Regions from separate parts of the Xanthomonas bundabergensis genome, predicted to be linked through region 1. Evidence: predicted binding sites of a transcription regulator. Region 1 holds the regulator's gene; each other region holds the start of a gene.
What was found. The regulator FliA, encoded in region 1, starts transcription of late flagellar genes. The targets are predictions, from matches to a motif close to TAAAGTTTNNCNNNCNNNGGCCGATAA.
Positions count from the first base shown of each region.

Region 2: AB3X10_RS23015 (methyl-accepting chemotaxis protein) is a predicted target of FliA. The motif match lies at 3,551-3,577, and genes of this name have one in related genera.
Region 3: AB3X10_RS21245 (methyl-accepting chemotaxis protein) is a predicted target of FliA. The motif match lies at 4,485-4,511, and genes of this name have one in related genera.

Region 1 is NZ_CP162487.1:2,857,032-2,862,694, reverse strand. It holds gene AB3X10_RS12125 (flagellar motor protein) at 1-454, opposite strand, end outside; gene AB3X10_RS12120 (chemotaxis protein CheA) at 771-2,507, opposite strand; gene AB3X10_RS12115 (protein phosphatase CheZ) at 2,512-3,123, opposite strand; gene cheY (chemotaxis response regulator CheY) at 3,123-3,515, opposite strand; gene AB3X10_RS12105 (RNA polymerase sigma factor FliA) at 3,534-4,283, opposite strand; gene AB3X10_RS12100 (MinD/ParA family ATP-binding protein) at 4,280-5,164, opposite strand; gene flhF (flagellar biosynthesis protein FlhF) at 5,151-5,663, opposite strand, start outside.
Region 2 is NZ_CP162487.1:5,426,405-5,432,067, reverse strand. It holds gene tatB (Sec-independent protein translocase protein TatB) at 1-200, opposite strand, end outside; gene tatA (Sec-independent protein translocase subunit TatA) at 217-444, opposite strand; gene AB3X10_RS23030 (lipid-binding SYLF domain-containing protein) at 520-1,425, opposite strand; gene hemH (ferrochelatase) at 1,592-2,551, shown strand; gene AB3X10_RS23020 (alpha/beta fold hydrolase) at 2,548-3,390, shown strand; gene AB3X10_RS23015 (methyl-accepting chemotaxis protein) at 3,720-5,663, shown strand, end outside.
Region 3 is NZ_CP162487.1:4,984,611-4,990,273, forward strand. It holds gene AB3X10_RS21220 (aldo/keto reductase) at 1-945, opposite strand, end outside; gene AB3X10_RS21225 (hypothetical protein) at 1,267-2,745, shown strand; gene AB3X10_RS21230 (HAD hydrolase-like protein) at 2,765-3,415, opposite strand; gene AB3X10_RS21235 (hypothetical protein) at 3,520-3,735, opposite strand; gene AB3X10_RS21240 (peroxiredoxin family protein) at 3,739-4,302, opposite strand; gene AB3X10_RS21245 (methyl-accepting chemotaxis protein) at 4,547-5,663, shown strand, end outside.

The DNA of each region.
Region 1 (5,663 bases):
AGATGCCCATGCCCTCGAACACCTTGGCCGCGGCCAGGTCGCAGTGTTCCTGGCCGTCCAGGTCGATCTCCAGCATGTGCCGGATCGATTCCGGCTCCACCCCGTCGACCAGCATCTGCAGGCCCTTGCGCACGAACGGGTCGTCCTGCTGCTGGACCTGGTTCTCCAGGCCGAGCAGGCCCTGGCGGCGGGCGATGTTGCTCCACTCCACGATCTGCTGCAGCAGCGCGTGGCGGTCGCTGGACGGCGGATGCAGGATCCACTTGGCGATCTGGAACGCGCGCCGGAACACCGCCGGCGGCGTGTGCACCAGGATCGCGGCGACGGTGCCGACGATCACGATCACGAACGCGGCCGGCGACCACAGCGCGGAAACGCCGGCGCCCTTGAGGATGCTGCCGCCGACCAGCGAGGCGATCGCCAACAGCAAGCCAATGAGACTGAGTTTGTCCATGCAGAAACTATCGGCCGCTAGGGGAGGGACTTGATGGGGCCGGGATTGGGGATTGGGGATTGGGGATTCGGGATGAGCGGCCGCCGGCCGTGCGAGTGGGTTGCACCCTGTAGGAGCGGCTTCAGCCGCGACGGGCGTTACCGGTAAGGCCCGTCGCGGCTGAAGCCGCTCCGACAGGAAAGCGCGATGGAGAGCAGCCGCTGAACTTACTGCCACGTCCATGACACTTCGGGCATCGGATCGCCACGCAACGACCGGACCGGGACCGCCTTTGCGAATCCCCAATCCCCAATCCCCAATCCCGAATCCCGGCCTCTCAGCTCTTCAACCCATCCACATCCAGGATCAGCGCCAGCCGGCCGTCGCCGATCAGGGTCGCGCCGGCGTAGCCGGGCAGGCCGCGCAGGGCGCGCGGCAGCGGCTTGATCACCACTTCCTCGCGGCCGCGGACCTGGTCCACGACCAGGCCCATGCGCGATTCGCCGGCCTGCAGCACCACCACGGTCAGCAGCGGCAGTTGCGGCGCCTCGATGTTCAGCCACTGGCGCAGGTCCACCAGCGGCAGGGTGTGCGATTGCCGGTCGAGCACGGCGCGGCCGTCGAACCAGCCCAGCGAGCGGCGCGGCGCGTGCAGCACTTCCACCACGCGCGCCAGCGGCAACGCGTAGACGGTGTCGCCGGCCTGCACCAGCAGGGTCGGCAGGATCGCCAGGGTCAGCGGCACGCGGATCAGGAAGCGGCTGCCGCGGCCCAGTTCGGACTGGATCTGGATCTGCCCGCTGAGCTCGCGGATGCGCGACTGCACCACGTCCATGCCGACGCCGCGGCCGGAGATGTCGGTGACTTCGGACTTGGTCGAGAAGCCGGGCAGGAACACCAGGTGCAGGCATTCCTCGGTGGTCAGGCGCGCGGCCGCTTCCGGATCGATCAGCCCCTTCTCGCGCGCCTTGGCGCGCAACCGCTCCGGGTCGATGCCGGCGCCGTCGTCCTGCACCTCGATGCTGACGTAGTCGCCTTCCTGCTGCGCCGACAGGCGCACGTGGCCGCCGCGCGGCTTGCCGGTGGCCTCGCGCAGCGCCGGCGCCTCGATGCCGTGGTCGATGGCGTTGCGCACCAGGTGCACCAGCGGATCGGCCAGCGCCTCGACCAGGTTGCGGTCCAGTTCGGTGTCGGCGCCGATCAGTTCCAGCTCCACTTCCTTGTTCAAGGAGCGGGCGACGTCGCGCGCCACCTTCGGGAAGCGCGAGAACACCTTGCCGACCGGCTGCATGCGGGTGCGCATCACCGCCGACTGCAGGCGCGCGGTGGCGATGTCCAGGCTGCTGACCGCGCGGTCCAGTTCTTCGTCGCGCAGGCGCACGCGCAGGGTCTTGAGCCGGTTGCGCGACAGCACCAGTTCGCCGATCAGGTTGACGATCGCGTCCAGGCGCTTGGTGTCCACGCGCACGGTGTGCTCGGGTTCGGCGGCCTTGGCCGGCGCGGCGGCGGGCTTGGCGCTCGGCGCCGGCCGCGGCGCGGCGGCCGGCACCGGCAGCGCGGCCGGCGCGGCGCCGCCGTGCAGCTGGTCGAGCAGCGCTTCGAATTCGTCGTCGTCGATGAGGTCGCTGTTGCCGCCTGCGGCCGGCGCCGACGTCGGCGCAGCGGCCGCCTTGGGGCTGGGGACGGCGGTTTCCTCGCCGCTGGTCGCGAACTGCGCGATCAGCTGCTGCGGCGCGCGCGGCGGTTCGCTGCCGCTGCCGAACGCGTCGAGCATCGACTGCAGGTAGTCCAGCGACTGCTGCGCGGCGTCGAAGTGCCGCGCCTGCAGCGTGGCCTGGCCGGCGCGGGCCTGGCCCAGGGTGTCCTCGGCGGCGTGGCACAGCTCGACCATGGGCGTGATCGCCAGGAATCCGGCGCCGCCCTTGAGCGTGTGGAAGCCGCGGAACACCGCGTTGAGCTGCGCGCTGTCCTCGGGCGCCTGCTCCAGCGACACCAGCTGCTCGCCGAGCCGGTCCAGGATTTCCTGGGCCTCGATGATGAAGTCGGCAGCGATGTCGTCGGGAACGGCGCTCATGAGATTACAGCCCCAGTCCGGACAGCAGGTCGTCGGCGTCGTTCTGCGACACGCCGTGACGGTCCAGCCCGGCCAGCGCCGGACCGGCCAGGCCGCCGTCGGCCTTCTTGTTGTCGTCCTTCGGCGGCAGGCCCAGCGCGCCGAAGCCCTCGTGCACGCGGCGCACGATGCTGGCCACGCGGCGGATGATCTGCCCGGTCAGGTCCTGGAAGCTCTGCGCCAGGGCCATCTCGGTGAGGTTGTGGCGGATCTTGTCGAGGATCTCGCCCTGGTCGCCGGTCAGTCCGCCGGCGCGCAGCTGATCGGCCAGCGCGCGGCATTCCTCGGCCAGGTCCAGGGTGCGGTGGCTGGCCTGCTCGGTCATCGCCACCACGTGGTCCAGGCGCGAGCAGGCATCGTCCAGCTCGCCGGCCTCGCTGGGGATGGTGGGCAGTTCGCCGAGCGCCTGGCCCAGATCGCGCGCCAGCCGGCTCAGGCCCTGCATCATCGGCCGCGTGCGCCAGGCGGCGAGCGTGTCGATTTCCTTGCGCCAGGCGGCTTCGTCGCCACGCTCCAGTGCGTCCAGCGCACCTTGCAGGCGTTCGATCAGGGCGCTGCGTTCGGCGGTGGCTTCCATCAGGCGGTCGCTCCCAGGCGTTCGAAGATCTTGCCCAGCTTCTCCTGCAGCGTCTGCGCGGTGAACGGCTTGATGATGTAGCCGTTCACGCCGCACTGCGCCGCCTCGATGATCTGCTCGCGCTTGGCCTCGGCGGTCACCATCAGCACCGGCAGGTGCTTGAGCTTGTCGTCGGCACGGATGTTGCGCAGCAGGTCGATGCCGGTCATGCCGGGCATGTTCCAGTCGGTGACCACGAACTCGAACGGTGCCGAGCGCAGTGCAGCCAACGCACTGTTGCCGTCTTCGGCCTCTGCAGTGTTGGTGAAGCCGAGATCGCCGAGCAGATTCTTGACGATGCGCCGCATCGTCGAGAAATCGTCCACGATCAAAATCCGCATGTTCTTGTTCACCGCTAACTCCCTTGGGTCTTATTCTTCGTCTTCCAGGCCGGCATCGGCCGCTTCGAACGCTTTCAAGCGCCCGCGCAACCGTACCGTGGCCTGGCCGTGGATCTGGCAGACGCGCGACTCGCTGACACCGAGCACCGCGCCGATTTCCTTCAAGTTCAATTCCTGCTCGTAGTACAGCGACAGCACCAGCTGCTCGCGTTCGGGCAACTGCGCGATCGCCTTGCCCAGCTCGCGGCCGAACTCGCTGCGCTCCAGCATCTGCTGCGGGTTGGGGCCGCCCTTGGCGATGGTATCCAGTTCGCCGTGGTCCTCGACCCGCGACTCCAGGCTCAGCACCTGGCCGCGCGCGGCATCTTCCATCAATCGCAGGTATTCGGGAAGCGGCATGTCCATCGCCGCGGCCACTTCGTTGGCGGCGGCGGCGCGGCCGGTGCTCTGTTCGATCTTGCGGATCGCCGAGGCGGCGTCGCGGGCGCGGCGGTGCACCGAGCGCGGCACCCAGTCGCCGCGGCGGATCTCGTCGATCATCGAGCCGCGGATGCGGATCGAGGCGTAGGTCTCGAACGAGGCGCCCTGGTCGGCATCGTAGCTGCGCGAGGCCTCGATCAGGCCGATCATGCCGGCCTGGATCAGGTCGTCGATCTCGACGCTGGCCGGCAGCCGCGCCGCCAAGTGGTGGGCGATGCGCCGCACCAGGTCCGAATGCTGGGTGATGTAGTCGTTGGCGCTGTTGCGCTGCACGGCGCGGTATTGGGCGGCGGCGTTCATGCGGCGACCCCCCGCTGGATGATCCGTTCGACGAAGAACTCGACGTTGCCGCGCGGCACGGTCGGCGCCTGCCAGCGCGAGGTGCGGCGGGCGATCTCGGCGATCGCCTGCGCCGACGGGCTAGACGGGTAGGCCTTGACCACCGGCTGCTGGCGCTGCACCGCCAGGCGCAGCCAGTCGTCCTGCGGCACGCAGCCCAGGTAGTTCAGCGACACGTCGCCGAGGAACTTCTCGCACACCCGGCTCAGCTTGTCGTACAGCAGGCGGCCTTCGTTGAGGTCGCGGACCATGTTGGCGACGATCTGCACCCGGTCCACGCCGCGTTCGCGCGACAGCACCTTGATCAGCGCGTAGGCGTCGGTGATCGAGGCCGGCTCGTCGCAGACCACCACCACCGCGTCCTGCGCGGCCTGGCAGAAGGTCAGCACGCTGTCGGTGATGCCGGCGGCGGTGTCGATGATCATCACGTCCAGCTCGCGCTGCAGCTCGGAGAAGACGTTGACCAGGCCGACGTGCTGGGCGGGCGGCAGCTCGGCCATGTGCCGGCGGCCGGAGGCGGCGGGCACCACCATCAGCCCGTTGGGCATGTCGATCAGCACCTCTTCCAGGGTGCAGCGCCCGGCGACCAGGTCGGCCAGGGTGAACTTGGGGGTCAGCCCGAGCAGCACGTCGACGTTGGCCAGGCCGAGGTCGGCGTCCAGCAGCAGGGTGCGCTTGCCCATGTCGGCCAGCGCCATGGACAGGTTGACCGAGATGTTGGTCTTGCCGACGCCGCCCTTGCCGCCGGTCACGGCGATCGTACGCACCGGGCCCAGCGGTTCGCTGCGCGTTGCCGACAGGGGGAAGGCATTGGTCAGATTGGCGTAATCACGCGACGGCATGGTTCTGCTCCGGAGTACAGGGCTTATCGGCAGCGCGCCGCAAATCTTCAAGGCGCAATACCAGGCTGGCGGCGTTGGCGCGGTGCAGGTCGTCCGGCACGCGCTGACCATCGGTCACCCAGGTGATGGGAAGCCGGTGGTCCGCGACCACCGACAGGGCACTGCCAAACCGCCCGGTTTCATCCAGCTTGGTCAAGATCACCCCCTGCGGATCGGCGCCGGCGAACCGGCGCACCACCTCGTCCAGGTCGGAGAAATGAGCGTTGGCAGGGAGTACTAGCAAGGACCGGACCACTCGCGAGGCGCGCAGCCAGTGCAGCTGCGCGGCCAGGGCGCGGTCGCGCTGGCCCATGCCGGCGGTGTCGATCAGCACCAGCTTGTAGTCGCTCAGACGCTCCAGCAGCTGCTGCAGCGCGGCGTCGCTGTCGGCCTCGTGCACGGCGATGCCGAGCTGGCGGCCGTAGCTGTGCAGCTGTTCGCGGCCGCCGACGCGGATGGT
Region 2 (5,663 bases), 2.6 Mb from region 1:
TGCACGTCCTGCAGGCTCCGCTTGAGTTCCTCGGCCTCCAGTTCGCGCTCCAGTTCCTGCTTCACCGAGTCCCACTGCGCGCGCGCGCGGCGCACCCACAGCCCGGCGAAGCGCGCGGCCTTGGGCAGGCGTTCGGGGCCGAGCACCACCAGCGCCACCACGGCGATCAGCAGCAGTTCGCTGAATCCGATATCGAACACGCCAGCGGCTTCCTATTCAGCGGGCGTCGCGGTCGCGTTCGGCCTGGCTCTCGCGGGACTGCTCGCTGTTGCGCGACTCGTCGCCGAGCTGGCCGGCGGGCTTGTCGTCGTCGCGCATGCCTTTCTTGAATTCCTTGACCGCACTGCCCAGATCCTTGGCGCCGCTGGTCAGCCGCTTGGTGCCGAACACCAGCAGCACGATCACCAGCACGACCAGCCAGTGCCAGATGCTAAAACCGCCCATGATCCGCTCGCAGAGAAGTCGTAAGGAACGAGGAGGATAACGCACCGCGCCGCGGTGCGTTCGGTCGCGCTGGTTCTAGTGGTTGCCGTCCAGCGACTCGGTGCGGATCTCGCCCTCGGACACCGGCTGGAAGCCCTGCTGCGGCGGCGTCTGCGGCGGGGCCTGCAATGGCGCGGTGCTGGCGCCGTCGGCGGGCTCGGCGACCGTGGGCGGTGCGGCCTGCGCCGCCGGCTGCGGCCGCGGCGGCGGGGCCGCGGCGGTGTGGCGATCGCCGCCGTCGGTGCCGCGGTTCTGTCGCGCCGCGTAGGTGGCTTCCTCGAGCTTGTCGCGGAAGGCGACCACGTCGTTGGACGGCAGGGCGGTGGTGCGGCCTTCGAAGATCATGCGCGGGGTGGTGTTGCTGCCGTACACGTTGAGGTCGGCGGCATCGTCGATCTGCAGCGCCGCGCCGTCCAGCGCCACGCCGGCGAACAGGCCGCGCGCGCGCGACCACGACCAGATCTCGGCCTTGAGCTGGCCGTCGGTGGCGGCCGAGGCGTTGCGCCCGACCGGGCCGGCGGCGACGCCGGCATCGGCGCCGAGGGTGAACTTGCCGTTGACGATGTTGTCCAGGCTGCGGTCGTTGCGGAACACCAGCACCACGTCGGAGGACTGCACGCCGACCTGGAAGCCGATGCTGCCGCCGGTGAGCTTGACGAACACCGGGTTGGACCAGGTGCCGTCGGGGCGCTTGACCGACATCAGGCCGTGGCCGCGGCGGCCGCCGATGACCAGGCCGGCCTTGAGCGTGTCCGGGATCACCACGATCGCGCGGCCCTCGTCGAGCAGCTTGTCGGGGATGGATTGCTCGGGGATCTCCTGGATGTCGGTCAGCACGCGCAGCGCGTTGCGCGCGCGCTCGTCTTCTTCCGGGCCGGCCACGGCGTGGCCGACGAACAGCGTGGTGCTCAACAACAGGGCGAGGCGCGGCAGGCGGGGCATGGCGGGCTTCCGAAATAGGTCCGCAGCAAGATACTGCAAGACCTTGAACTTAGTCACAGCGCAATGAATCGGCAATGAGTGCGCGCGGCCGGCATGCGCACCGGCCGATCGTTGCGATAGACACGATCGCGACGCGCGCGGCCGGCGCCTCTGCCACAATGCGGGCATGTCCGACGCACCCGATACCGCCGTGCTGGTGGTGAACCTAGGCACGCCCGAGGCGCCGACCGCGCCTGCGGTCGCCCGTTACCTGGCCGAATTCCTCGGCGACAAGCGCGTGGTCGCCATCCCCAGGCTGTTCTGGTGGCCGCTGCTGAACTGGGTGATCCTGCCACGGCGCTCGCCGCGCTCGGCGGAGAAATACGCACTGGTATGGCTGCCGGAAGGCTCGCCGCTGGCGGTGTACACCCGGCGCCTGGCCGAGGGCATGCAGCGCGAACTGCCCGGCCACCGCGTGGCCTGGGCGATGCGCTACGGCACCCCGGCGCTGGCGCCGGCGCTGGACGCGCTGCGCGACGGCGGCGTGCGCAGGATCGTGGTGCTGCCGCTGTACCCGCAGTATTCGACCACCACCACCGCCTCGATCGAGGACGTGGTGCAGGCCTGGCAGGCGCGCAACCCGCAGCTGCCGGTGACCCTGATCGAGGACTATCCGACCGATGCGGCCTGGGTCGAGGCGGTGGCCGACAGCGTGCGCGCGCACTGGGCGCAGCACGGCCGCGGCGAGACCCTGTTCTTCTCCTTCCACGGCCTGCCGCAGCGCGTGGCCAACAACGGCGATCCGTACCCGCAGCGCTGCGAGGCCAGCGCGCAGGCGATCGCCGCGGCGCTGGGCCTGGGCGCCGGCGAATGGCAGCTCGGCTACCAGTCGCGCTTCGGCGCCGAGCGCTGGCTGCAGCCGTATGCGGAGCCGAGCCTGTGGCAGCTGGCCGAGCGGGGCACCAAGCGGGTCGACGTGATCTGCCCGGGCTTCGCCACCGACTGCCTGGAGACGCTGGAGGAAGTGGCGATGGGCTTCGTCGAGACCTGCGCCGCGCGCGGCATGCAGGTGCGCTACATCCCCTGCCTCAACGACGCCCCGGCGCACGCGCGCGCGCTGGCGCAGCTGGCCGCCCGCGCCGCATGACGCTGCGGCCCTTCGCCTGCCCGTCGCGGGTGGGCACGTTGGCCGGGTTGCGCAGCGGCGATCCGCACGGACCCAAGGTGCTGGCGCTGCACGGCTGGCTGGACAACGCCGCCAGCTTCGTGCCGCTGAGCGCGCAGCTGCCGCAGCTGGACCTGGTGATGCTGGACCTGCCCGGCCACGGCCACAGCGACGCCTTGCCGGCCGGTGCCGACTATCTGCTGACCGGTGCGCTGCATCCGCTGCTGGACGCGGCCGACGCGCTGGGCTGGGAGCGCTTCGCGGTGGTCGGGCATTCGATGGGCGCGGCGATCGCCAGCACCCTGGCCGCGGCGGCGCCGCGGCGGGTCGGGAAGCTGGTCGCGATCGAGATGCTCGGCGGCCTGGCCGAGACCGTGGAGGGCACCCTGGAACGCCTGCGCGACAGCGTCGCCGCGACCCGCCGCGCCAATGCCTCGCCGCTGCGCGTGTTCCCCGACCTGGCCGCGCCGGTGCGCGCGCGGATGCTGGCCAACCAGCTCAGCGAGCCGGCGGCGCGGCTGCTGGTGGAGCGTGGCGTCGAGGCGGTGGAGGGCGGCTACGTGTGGCGCAGCGACCGGCGCCTGACCCTGCCCACCGCGGTGCGGCTGAGCGAGGCGCAGGTGCAGGCGCTGCTGGCCGGCATCGACTGCCCGGCGCGGGTGATCTACGCCGACCCGGCGCAGCCGTATTTCCCCGAGCCGTTGCGCAGCGAACGTGCGGCGCGGCTGCGCCATGGCCGCGTGCACGTGTTGCCGGGCACCCACCACCTGCACATGGAGCAGCCGGCCGCGGTGGCGGCGCTGTTGCGCGACTTCTTCTGAGTCGCGGGCCGGCGCCGCTGCGCCGCGCCGCCTCCGCCAGCGCGGCATCCGTGCGACACCCGCAATGGGGCGCCTGCGCCGCGTGCCCGAACCGATGCCGCCGCATGGCCAGCACACGCCCGTGGACGCCAGCGCGTGCGCGCATGTCGCGATCGCGCGCTCAAGTTCCGCGGATCGCCGCCGATAGACGCTGCGGATGCACGGCACGCCGCGGTTGCGATGCACCCGGCGTCACAGTTCGACATGTTGTCGCAGGCCGGTCGCGTTTCAGTAAAGCTTGGTGGCCAGGGTAAGCGTGGGCAATTGCGCCCCAACCTCTCCCCGCCCCGATGATCCGTCTCCTTCGTCGTTATCCCGTCGGTCCCCGACTGACCTTCGCCTTTGCCGCATTGCTGTCGATCTGCGGCGCGCTCATCGTCGCCAGCCTGGCGTCCATGGCCATGGCGCGCCACCAGCTGGACGACATCAGCCTGGACAAGATGGAGAAGATCCGGCTCTCCGACGCCATGGTCACCGCGCAGGCGCGCCTGGAGATCGGCCTGCTCAACGATGTGATCCTGACCAACCCCGACGAGAAGCGAGAGGTGGTGCGCGCGATCGGCCAGGCCGCGCGCGACTACGCGCAGGTGCGGCGCAAGCTGTTCGCGATGCGCCTGGATCCGGCCGACCGCACCGGCGCGCAGCGCCGCGCCGCGATCGACCAGGCCTTTGTCCAGGTGCAGCCGTTCCAGACCCAAGTGCTGGCGCTGGCCGCCGACAACCAGAACCTGGACGCGCAGACCCTGCACCTGTACACGCTGCAGCCGCTGCTGGCGCAATGGCAGCAGGCGATCCAGCGCAATGCCGCGCACCTGCGCACGCTCAGCGACCAGGCCTACGCCGATGCGGTGGCGACGATGACCCGCGCGCGCTGGATGCTGCTGATCGGCGGCGGCCTGCTGCTGGCGGTGGCCACCTGGCTGGGCTGGTGCATCACCCAGAGCCTGGTGCGGCCGCTGCGCGAAGGGACGCGGATCGCCGCGGCGATCGCCGCCGGCCGCCTCGACGCACCGTTGCCGGTGCACGGCAACGACGAGGCCGCCGAACTGCTGCGCAGCATGCAGACCATGCAGGCGCAGCTGCGCGCGGTGCTCGCCGAGCAACGGCAGATGGCACAGCGCCACGCCGCCGGGGCGGTCGCGCACCGCAGCGACGCGGCGGCGTTCCCGGGCGAATACGGGCAGCTGCTGCACGACGCCAATGCCTTGGTCGAGCTGCACGTGGGCACGGTGCAGTGCACGGTCGCGTTGATGCAGCGCTACGCGATCGGCGACCTCAGCGAGGACATGCCGCGCCTGCCCGGCGAGCAGGCGGCGATCTCCGACACCATGGACGCGATCAAGGCCAACCTCGGCGCGCTCAACCGCGACATCTGGCACCTGGCGGCGGCCGCGGCGGCCGGCGATTTCAGCGCGCGCGGCGACGTCAGCCGCCACCAGTACGATTTCCGCACCATGCTGGAAAGCCTGAACCAGCTGATGGCCGCCGTGGACGGCAACCTCGGCGCGCTGTCGACGCTGCTGCGCGCCATCGCCTGCGGCGACCTGGGCGTGCGCATGCACGGCGAATTCCACGGCGTGTTCGCGCGCATGCGCGACGATGCCAACGCCACCGCCGACCAGCTGGCCATGATCGTGGCCGGGATCCAGCGGGCGGCCGCGGCGATCGACAGCGAGGCCGGCGCCATCGCCGATGGGCACCAGGACCTGTCGCGGCGCAGCGCCGAGCAGGCCGGCGCGCTGGAGCGCACCGCGGCCTCGGCGGCGCAGCTGACCGAGACGGTCAAGCAGAACGCCGCGCACGCGCATCAGGCCAACCAGCTGGCGCACGCGGCCGCATCGGTCGCGCGCCAGGGTGGCGCGGCGATCGACGAAGCGGTGGCGGCGATGCAGGGCGTGCAGGGGTCGTCGCGCAAGATCGGCGAGATCATCGCGGTGATCGACAGCATCGCGTTCCAGACCAATATCCTCGCCCTCAACGCGGCGGTGGAGGCGGCGCGCGCCGGCGAGCAGGGCCGCGGCTTCGCTGTCGTCGCCAGCGAGGTGCGCGCGCTGGCGCAGCGCTCGGCCGGGGCGGCGAAGGAGATCAAGACGCTGATCGAGGCGTCCTTGTCCCAGGTCGCGATGGCCTCGACGCAGGTCCATGGCGCCGGCCAGACCATGGGCCGGGTGCTGGCGTCGGTGGGCGAGGTCAACGAGGTCGTGGCCGGGATCGCAGTGGCGTCGCAGGCGCAG
Region 3 (5,663 bases), 2.1 Mb from region 1:
GCGCGCGGCGGCGCTGGCCACCTCGGCCGGCGTGCGCATGCCGGCGACCACCGCGGCGACCGCCGGGTGGGCGAGCGGGAACTGCAGCGCCGCCGCGCCCACGTCCACGCCCTGCGCCGCGCAGGCCGCGAACAGGCGCTGCGCATGCGCCAGCGTGGCCGGATCCACCGGCGCGTAGTTGTAGGTGTCGCCAGGGCCGCGCGCATCGCTGAGCAGGCCCGAGCTGTACGGGCCGGCGACCAGGATGCCGACCTGCCGCTGCAACGCCTGCGCCATGATCCGCTGCGCCGCGTGCTGTTCGAGCAGGGTGTAGCGGCCGGCCAGCATCACGCAGTCCAGCGGGAACAGCGGCATCAGCTCCAGCGCGATGTCTTCCTCGTTGACGCCGATGCCGATCGCGCGGCAGGCGCCGCTCGCCTTCAGCTCCGCCATCGCCGGCAAGGCTTCGTCCAGCGCCTGGCGCAGCATCGCCGGGTGGCGCTCGCCATGGGTGAGCCGGCCGATGTCGTGCAGCAGCAGCACGTCCACGTGATCGGTGCCGAGCCGCTGCAGGCTGGCCTCGAACTCGCGCAGCACGCCGTCGCGGCTGTAGTCGAACGTGGCGCTGCGCCCGGCCACGGCGAAGCCATCGCGCCCCGGCGCGGCCCCCGCATCGTCGAAGACACGGCGCCCGACCTTGGTCGACAGCGTGTAGCTGGCGCGCGGCAGCCCGCGCAGGCCCTGCCCGAGCCGGCGCTCGCTCAGGCCGTAGCCGTAGTACGGCGCGGTGTCGAAATGGCGGATGCCGGCGGCATGGGCGTCGGCGACCGCGGCCAGCGCCACCGCCTCGTCCACTTCCGCGTACAGGTTGCCGATCGGCGCGGCGCCGAAGCCCAGCGTGGCGATGCGCACGCCGCTGCGGCCCAGTGGGCGCGGCGCGACCGCGCCGGGTGCGGCGTCGGCGATGGCGGCGTTCAACGGCACCGGCGCCGACCTCGATAGATCGCCGACGCGAGGCGCCCGCTCGGCTTGCCGACTCGGGGACTGCTGGGATTGCGCATGCCACGCCTCCGCCCACCTGGGGGCCAGATCGGATGGTGGCCGGACCGCGTCGCCCTGAAGGCTGGCGCCGCCTGCCGGCTGTTCGTATATGAATATAGCAATCATAAGTGAACAATCAACGCCGCGGTGCAACATCCGACATCCGCGCCGCCGGCAGCGGACGAACGGTTCACAGCGGGCGCTCGGCAACGTCCTTTAGCGGCACCCGACAACGAGCTCGCCGCGATGCCCTGGACCAAGACCCTGACCGCCGTCCCCGAGGATCAGCGCATCCAGTCGTTCGCCATCCCGCCCAACGGCTGCGTTTCGGCCAACGACTTTCGCAATTGCGTCAACGAGAGCGAGATCGACTATGCGTTGGCGCAACTGCGGCTTTTCGATACGCCCGGCACCCAACCCGATCCGCAACTGCTGACCTCGTTCGACAGCAGCGTCCGCATCAATGTGGTCGGCCATGCGGGGTCGGGCGGATTCTCCAAGTCCAAGCCACGCGAACTCGCCGCACGCATCCAGCAACTCCTGCAACCGTGGCTGCACACCCAGAGCAAGCGCATCCAGCCGCTGCACATCGCGCTCTATCTGTATGGCTGCAGCATTGGACAGGAGCTGGACGCACGTGCGCCATTGAAGCCGGATACCTATTTGCACACGCTGTGGACCGAACTCAATCTGCACGGCGTCTACGTACACCGCATCAGCGCTCCACGCGGATTCGAATGGACCGACAGCGATGCCCGCAGCGTGGTCAGCCTCGACGGCGGCCACGGCACGCCGGATCCCGATCTCGTTCGCAGTTACTACCAAACGCTGGCCAAGCACTGGATCGAAGCGGTTTGCCGCAGCTGGATCAGCCGCGGCCAGCGGGCCTTGCTGTACGCTCCCGCGCAGCTCGTCGCTGCCCTGCAGGCGGCGGCGGACCAGCTCGACGACAGCATCGCGGAAGGGGAAAACGAGGGCGAGGCGGTGATCCACGATCCTGTGCTGCAGCCATTCCTGGTGGCACTGCAGCATTGGTACGCATGCGTGCGCGGCGTCGCCAACGGTGCCGATCCGACGCTTGTCCCTGACGCCACTGACCACTTGCTGAAAAGGCTCGCGGACATGGCGCAGATCGACGCGACCAATGCGTGGAGCCACTGGATGGAGCTGGGCAAGCCGCTGGCCGACCTGCTGCTGCAAGCCAACCGCCGCGCCACCGAAGCACTCTTTCAAACCATCGCCGGCTACTCCCGACTTTACGCCCTGCGCTGCTGCGAGGACACCGGCCGCCGCCTGCGCGACAACGCACGTGCCTACGAGGCCACGATATCCGAAGCCGATACATCCCTGCTCTACCTGGGCGACCTGTCCGGACGCCGCGGCATCTCCGCGGCCAGCCCGCAATGGGTCGGCTTCGATACCTCGTTCGATGCGCTGGTGGAACGGGCCCTGTATGAGATCAGCGATGACCCGGCCAATACCAGGGGTCCGAATCTTGGCGCACTGCTGAACATGGGCAGCGCCAGCGGCAAGGGCAATCCGGTCTCCGCGATGTTCATGGACTGGTGGATCAAAAAAGGCTATGCAAAATGGATCTATGTATCAGGCAGTGGCAAGGTACTCTCCGACTGGAGCGGCAGCGACGCGGCTAAATCGCTCGAGACCCATCTCAAGAAGCGCTATGGATTTGTAGACCATGGCTACGAATTGCGGCCTTTCAGATGAGCGCAGCTGGTCACGCTGCTCACGCGATGGCGTGCTCCGGCCCGTCGAGCAAGGCCCACAGGTCCGCCGGGCGCCGCAGCAGCGGCAGCGGCGTGTGCGGCTGCAGCGCGGCCGGCAAGGTGTAGCCCCAGCCGACGCCGGCGAAGGCGATGCCGGCCTGGTGCGCGGCGTCGGCGTCGCGGATCTCGTCGCCCACGCACAGCGCGCGCGCGGCCGGCACCGCGCAGGCCTTCAGCGCCGCGCGCAGCTTGCGGCGCTTGCCGAACACGGCGGCGCCGCAGCCGATGTGGCGGAAGCGCGCGGTCAGTTCGGCGCCGAGCACGCGCTCGACGTTGTCGCGGCTGTTGGAGGTCACCAGCGCCAGGTGCACGCCGGCCTGCGCGAGCGCGTCCAGCAACTCGGCCACCCCGTCGAACACCGCGATGCGCTCGATCTGCGCGGCCATCAGCGCGCGCATGCGCCGCGCCACCGCCGGCACCCGCCACCAGCGGATGCCGCTGCGCGCCATCAGTTCGCGCGCGCTCAGGCTGCGGATGTCCTGCAGCCGCTCCGGCTCGAAACGGCGGAAACCGAACTCGTCGGCGACGTCGTTGATGGTGTCGAGGAACCAGGCGAAGGAATCGGCCAGGGTGCCGTCGAAATCGAAGATGACCAGGTCGTAGCGCTGCATGCGGCGCCAGCATGCCGCAGCGCCGGCCGCGTCGCCAGGCCGGCCGCGCTCCGCCGCGGCGCGCGGTTAAGCCGGAGCCGGCCGCCGCCGGCCCCGGCGCCCGCTCAACCGCAGCAGTAGCAGACCAGCGGCTTGCCCGGCCCGCCCGGCCCCAGCTCGCCGCCGAACGGCGCGCATTCCTGCTGACACGCCCAGGCGCTACAGGATGCGTCCTTCTCGATCCCGTCGCCCGCGGTCGCCTGCACCGCGCCGAAGCCCATGCAGGCCAGGAACACGGCCGCGACCATCCCGTTGCGCAATGCTGTCCAACGCTGTTTCATGAGTCACTCCTCGACAGTTGCAAAAGCCGCCGGCGCCTCCGTGCGTCGCACTGCGGCCACCAGGTCCTGCACCCGCTCCGTGGTATCGAAGACGCCGACGCGCGCGTAGCGCACCCGTCCATCGCGGTCCAGCGCCAGCATCAGCGGCACGTTGCGCGCGCGGAACAGCATCAGCGCGCGGCGATCGGTGAGCGTGGTCACCGGGAAGGGGAAGCGGTGCTCGATGGCATAGCGACGCGCCTGGTCGGGACTGCACTGGCACACGCCCAGCACCTGCACGCGGCCGCCGCCCTGCTCGGCCAGGCGCTGCGCCGCCTGCACCACCGCGGGCGCCGAGCGCTTGCAGTACGGGCATGTGGTGGTGAAGAAGAACAGCACCTGCGCGTCCGCCGCCGGCACGCCCAGGGTGAGCGGCGCGCCGTTCAGCGCGGTCGCCGCGATCCGCGGCACGTACATGCCCAGGTACGGCTCGGTGGTGCGGGTCACGAACCAGCGGCGCTCTTCGCGCAGCGCACGGTTCTGCCAGGCCAGCACCGCCACCAGCGCACAGGCCGCGAGCAGCGCCAGCCAACTCCAGGGAAAACGACGTGCCATGCGCGCTGCGCCTCGTGCCGTGTCGCTGCAGGCTGCGCAGCCGCATCGCCGCGGTCAACGCCTGCCGCGCAGTTATTTTGCCCGCGTGGCGATGCTGGGGAGGCAATCACGCTTTGCCGCAGGCGCGCATTCCAGTGGCGCGCAGGCGATTCCATTCAAGCCCGGCGCCGGCACGCCGATACCGCTGGTACAGCCGTTCTCCCAAAGACCGCCCCCCATGCGCACTTCCTCCAATCCGACTGCATTCGTCAGCCTGCAGACCAAGCTGCTGACCGCCCTGGCGTTGGGCCTGGGCGTGGTCCTGCTGTGCGCCCTGGCCGGGCTCGGCTCGGCCTGGCTCAACCTGTCCACCGACGTGCCGCGCGAGGTCGCGCAGGCGTCGGCGAGCGAGGAGATCAGCCGCCATTTCCGGATGCAGGTACAGGAATGGAAGAACGTGCTGATCCGCGGCCACGCCGAGGACATGCGCAGCAAGTATCTGGCCGCTTTCGACAAGGAAGGCCGTGAGGTCGCCAGCGCCACCCAGGCCCTGGCCACGGCCCTGGCCGACCCACAGGCCGCGGCGCTGGCACGCGAGTTCGCCGAACAGCACAAGCTGCTGGAACAGCATTACCGCGGCGCGCTGCAGGGCTTCGCCGCCGCCGGCTACGACACCCGAGTCGGCGACGATGCGGTGCGCGGCATGGACCGCAAGCCCAGCGACACGCTGCAGGCGCTGGTCGAGCGCAGCAAGCTGCTGGCCGACGCGGCGGTACGGCGCAATTCCGAAACCGCGCGCCGCAGCCTGGTGTATTCGGCAGCGCTGACCGTGGCCGCCGCATTCGCGCTGGTGCTGGCGGTGGGCTGGTGGATCCGCCGCTCGGTGGTGCGCCCGATCGAGGCGGTGGCGCGTACCGCGCGCTCGGTCGCCTCCGGCGAACTGGTCGCCACGCTGAACGTGCGCAACCGCGACGAGATCGGCATGCTCGGCAAGGCGATGGGACAGGTGGTGGATACGCTGACGTCGGTCTCCACCGCGCAAGCGGAAATGGCGCAGCGCCACGAAGCCGGGCAGCTCAGCTACCGCATGACTGCCGACGCGTTCCCGGGCGCGTACGGACGCATGGTGGAAGACACCAACGGCCTGATCGGCGCACAGGTGCAGCTGATCCAGCAGATGCTGGAAACGATGCAGCGCTATGCGATCGGCGACATGTCGGTGGACATGGCGCGCCTGCCCGGCGAGAAGGCGCAGATCACCGAGGCAATGGATGCGACCAAGCGCAACCTGATGGCGATCAACGGCGAGATTCGCGCCCTGGTGGAGGCGGCCTCGGCCGGCGACTTCTCGCGGC